2 regions of the Spirillospora sp. NPDC049024 genome follow, and region 2 is predicted to be linked to the other one. Evidence: riboswitches for the same ligand, from Rfam matches in the RefSeq annotation. Region 2 holds a riboswitch; the other holds the start of a gene.
What was found. A riboswitch is a leader RNA that binds a small molecule or an ion and turns the genes downstream of it on or off. The one in region 2 is predicted to bind ZMP and ZTP.
Positions count from the first base shown of each region.

Region 1: linked by a shared signal. The riboswitch ahead of AB0C21_RS23310 (bifunctional methylenetetrahydrofolate dehydrogenase/methenyltetrahydrofolate cyclohydrolase) and the one ahead of glyA (serine hydroxymethyltransferase) in region 2 are both predicted to bind ZMP and ZTP.

Region 1 is NZ_JBEZFD010000012.1:183,361-185,735, forward strand. It holds gene AB0C21_RS23300 (hypothetical protein) at 1-45, shown strand, start outside; gene AB0C21_RS23305 (GNAT family N-acetyltransferase) at 112-720, opposite strand; ZMP/ZTP riboswitch at 848-933, shown strand; gene AB0C21_RS23310 (bifunctional methylenetetrahydrofolate dehydrogenase/methenyltetrahydrofolate cyclohydrolase) at 998-1,846, shown strand; gene AB0C21_RS23315 (FHA domain-containing protein) at 2,013-2,375, opposite strand, start outside.
Region 2 is NZ_JBEZFD010000009.1:322,505-324,879, forward strand. It holds gene glyA (serine hydroxymethyltransferase) at 1-1,135, opposite strand, end outside; ZMP/ZTP riboswitch at 1,189-1,275, opposite strand; partial or broken gene AB0C21_RS19550 (DMT family transporter) at 1,380-2,195, opposite strand; gene AB0C21_RS19555 (Lrp/AsnC family transcriptional regulator) at 2,305-2,375, opposite strand, start outside.

The sequences.
Region 1 (2,375 bases), on a different contig from region 2:
GGCACCGACCGCGTCATCGGCTGGCGCCAGCGCTCCGAGGACTGAGCGCTCCGAGCCCTGACCGCTCGAAGGGCCGAGCGCATGTGAGGGGCGGCCGGGGCCGCGCGTCCCTCAGCGCAGTCTCGCCCGCAGGGCCCGCTCGGCGGCGGGCCACTCGTCGTCCGTCATCGCGTAGGCGGCGGTGTCGCGGATCGAGCCGTCCGCGCGGATCCGGTGCTTGCGGTGGACGCCCTCGAACGACGCCCCGAGCCGCTCGATCGCCGCACGCGACCGCTCGTTGCGGACGTGCGTGTGCCACCCGACCCGGATCGCCCCCAGGTCGCCGAACGCGCGGCCCATCAGGAGCAGTTTCGCCTCGGTGTTGAGGCCCGTCCGGTGCCACCGCGCCCCGAGCCAGGTGTGGCCGATGCACAGGCCGCGGTGGGACGGGGAGATCTCGTAGTAGGAGGTCATCCCGGCGACCTCGCCGGTCACCGCGTCGATCTGGACCCAGGGCAGGCGCAGCCCGCGCTCGCAGGCCGCCAGCGCCGTGTCGACCAGTGCGCGCATGTCCGCGGCGCTCGCCGGCTGACGCTCGTTCATCCAGGTCCACAGTCCGGGGTCCTTGGACGCCTCGAACAGGCCGCCGGAGTGCTCGGCGGCCAGCGGCTCCAGCCGCACGTACCGCCCGGTCAGGACGGGTCGCTCGAACCATGCGCCGCTCAACCGTTCGTCGCTCATGCCGAGCACGCTAGGAGCCCGGGGGCGGACTCCGGCAGAGCCACTTGGCGCCGTTATCCGCAAGCCACTCGCGCGGGCGCTCCCCGGGAAGTCCCTGGGCGGCCGTTCGCGGGCGGCCGGTTAGCATGGGTTCCTACGCGACTGGCGCGGTCAAGGTGGATCACCACCGGGGAGCGAACGACAGTCCGGACACCGCGCGCCTGGGTGGACGGGACCCCTTCCGGCCGGGCATTGCGCCCGGGGCCCGGTCCCGGCCGACATCCACGCGGAGGAACGCATGACGGCACAGATTCTGGACGGCAAGGCCACGGCCGCCGAGATCCGCTCGAACCTCAAGGTCCGCGTCGAGGCGCTCCGCGACCGCGGCGTGTCCGTCGGGCTCGGCACCGTCCTGGTCGGCGACGACCCCGGCAGCCACTCCTACGTGAACATGAAGCACCGCGACTGCGCCGAGGTCGGCATCGAGAGCATCCGCCGCGACCTGCCCGCCACCGCGTCCCAGGACGAGGTGGAGCGCGCCGTCGCCGAGCTGAACGCCGACCCCGCCTGCACCGGCTACATCGTCCAGCTGCCGCTCCCGAAGGGCCTGGACGAGCAGCGCGTGCTGGAGCGCATCGACCCCGCCAAGGACGCCGACGGCCTGCACCCGACGAACCTCGGCCGGCTCGTCCTGATGCAGCCGGGCCCGCTGCCGTGCACGCCGAAGGGCATCGTCGAGCTGCTGCGCCGCTTCGACGTCCCGCTGAGGGGCGCCGAGGTCACGGTCGTCGGCCGCGGCATCACCGTCGGACGCTCCCTCGGCCTGCTGCTGACCCGCCGCAGCGAGAACGCGACCGTCACCCTCTGCCACACCGCGACCCGCGACCTCGCCGAGCACACCCGCAAGGCCGACATCGTCGTCGCCGCCGCGGGCGTTCCCGGCCTCATCACCGCCGACATGGTCAAGCCCGGCGCCGCCGTCCTCGACGTGGGCGTCTCCCGGGTGGACGGCAAGCTCGCCGGCGACGTCGCCGCAGACGTCCGCGAAGTCGCGGGCTGGGTCGCGCCCAACCCCGGCGGCGTCGGCCCGATGACCCGCGCGATGCTGCTCGCGAACGTCGTCGAGGCCGCCGAGCAGACCCGCTGACCGACCGCCGTCCCGAGACGACGCGCCGCGGGGGCCGCCACCCAGCACCAGGTGGCGGCCCCCGCTCACGCAGCCCTGGCCGCGCCGTCACATACGCGGCCTTATGGGGGGCTCAGCGATCGCCCTCTGGTTTGCGCTGCCGGGGAGGGCGACCGCAGGTCTCACATCAGCTGGCCCTCCGTCCCGCGGCCGTGCTGTGCGCCGGACGGCCCGGCGCATGGGTGTGGCCCGTCGTGCCCGGCCGGCGCGTCTCGGTGGTGCCGCGCACCCCGGGGACGCGCCCGTCCATCGGCGGACGTCCCTGCTGGGGGACGTGCACCGGTGGCAGCGGTCGGACGAGGCCCATCGCGATGACCTCGTTGGCGAGCCGAGTGCGCCGGTTCGCGCCCTCGGGGATCCGGAACTTCTGATAGAGGCGCAGCAGATGCTGCTTGACCGCGGCCTCGGTGACGACCAGCTCGCCGGCGATGTCGCGTGCGGTGGCCGGAGCCACGAACGCCTCGTCGGACAGGGCGGGCCGGCACAGCGA
Region 2 (2,375 bases):
GCATGTGCTCCTCGCCGAGCCCCCGGGTGGTGATCGCGGCGGTGCCGAGCCGCAGCCCCGACGGGTCGAACGGCTTGCGCGGGTCGAAGGGGACGGCGTTGTAGTTGAGCTCGATGCCGGCGCGGTCGAGCGCCTGCGCGGCGGGCTTGCCCGCCACGCCCTTGGTCGTCAGGTCGATGAGGATGAGGTGGTTGTCGGTGCCGCCGGAGATCAGGTCGTAGCCGCGGTCCAGCAGCGCGGCGGCCAGCACCTTGGCGTTGGCGACGACCTGCCGGGCGTACCCGGCGAAGTCCGGCCGCGCCGCCTCCTTCAGCGCGACGGCGATCGCGGCCGTCGTGTGGTTGTGCGGCCCGCCCTGCAGGCCGGGGAAGACGGCCTTGTCGACCGCCTTCGCGTGCTCCGCAGTCGACATGATCATGGCGCCGCGCGGGCCGCGCAGCGTCTTGTGCGTGGTCGTGGTGATGACGTCCGCGTGCCCGACCGGGGACGGGTGCGCGCCGCCGGCGACCAGGCCCGCGATGTGCGCGATGTCGGCGGCCAGCACCGCGCCGGCCTCCCGGGCGATCTCGGCGAACGCCGGGAAGTCGATCGTGCGCGGGATCGCGGTGCCGCCGCACCAGATCAGCTTCGGCCGCTCCTTGAGCGCGAGGTCGCGCACCTGGTCCATGTCGATCCGGCCGGTGTCGGCCCGCACGTCGTAGCGGACGGGCCGGAACCACTTGCCGGTGGCCGACACCGACCAGCCGTGCGTGAGGTGGCCGCCCATCGGCAGCGACAGGCCCATGACCGCGTCGCCCGGCTCCAGGAACGCCATGTAGACCGCGAGGTTGGCGGGCGAGCCCGAGTAGGGCTGGACGTTGGCGTGCTCGACGCCGAACACGCCCTTCGCCCGCTCGATGGCGAGCAGCTCGACGGGGTCGACGTTCTGCTGGCCCTCGTAGTAGCGCTTGCCCGCGTAGCCCTCGGAGTACTTGTTGGTCAGGACCGTGCCCGCGGCCTCCAGCACCGCCTCCGACACGTAGTTCTCCGAGGCGATCAGCCGGATCTTCTCGTACTGGCGCCGGGCCTCGGCCTCCACCAGCTCCGCGATCTCGGGGTCCTGGCCCTGCAGATGGGGTACGGCCGGTTCGTGCATCGTGAGCCTCCGCGCTGTTCGCGCCAGGGCTTCGGGCGCCCCGGCGAAGGGGACCCGTACACCCAGGCGCGCGGTGTGCGGACTACTTTCGCTCCCCGGTGGTCGTCTCCACCTTGACTGCGCCAGTCGCGTGGGCGCCATCATACCGGGCCGCCGCGCGCCCGCGCCGAGCGCGCTCGGGCACCGAGACCAGGAACAGACCGCCCATCAGCAGCAGCGACCCGGCCGCGACGGGCGGCGGCATCCGCTCGCCGAGGACGGCGACGGCGAGGCCGGTGGCGACGAGCGGCTCGGCGAGGCTGAGCGTCCCGGCGGTCGCGGCGGCCACCCGCCCGAGGCCGGTGACGAAGAACATGTACGCGGCGGCGGTGGCGGCGAGCCCGAGCCAGGCCACCAGCGCGGCCGAGCGCGGCGCGGCGAGCGCCGGCAGCTCCGGCAGCGTCCAGGGCAGCAGGGCCGCTCCCCCGGCGAGCAGCGTCACCGACACCGCGGCCGCCATCCCCATGCCGGACGTCCCCGCGCCGCGGCCCGTCAGGACCTTGGCCGACACCGTGTAGACGCCGAAGCACGTCCCGCCGACGAGGCTCAGCGCGATCCCGGAGGGGTCGGCGTGGACGGCCTGCCCCGGCACCATCAGCAGGGCCACGCCGCCGACCGCGCAGGCCGTCCCGGCCCACCAGCGGCGGCTGAGCCCGGCCCGCAGGACGAGCCGTTCGCAGAGACCGGTCGAGACGGACGCGAGCCCGAAGACCACGGCGGTCGCGACGGCGGCGCCCGTCCGGTCGACCGCGCTGAAGAACGACGCCTGGAAGGTGCCGGTCGCGGCGGAGGCCGCCGCGATCGGCGCCCAGGCCGGCCGGGTCAGCGCGCGGAACGCCCGGCGGTCCGCCGCGAGGACGAGGACGGCGAGCACGAGCCCGCCCGAGAGGATCCGGGCGCCGCCGACCGCGACCGGGCTCGCGGACGGCCCGGCCAGCACCTGCGCCGGCCCGACCGTCCCCCAGAGCACACCGGCGGCGAGCACCAGCAGCGCGCCGGATGAATGGTTTCGTCGCTCCATGCCGCCGAAGCTAGGCGAACGTGCGGGAGATGGCGCGTGCAGCCGTCGTTCATTCGACTCAGAAGCGTGGACCCGTCAATCCTTCGACCACACGGGAGAACGCTGCCCGTCAGGTGTAGGCCGTTCGCCCTTCCGGCCGGTGCGCCGACGGAAGTTCGGACTGCTCCACCGGCTGGACGT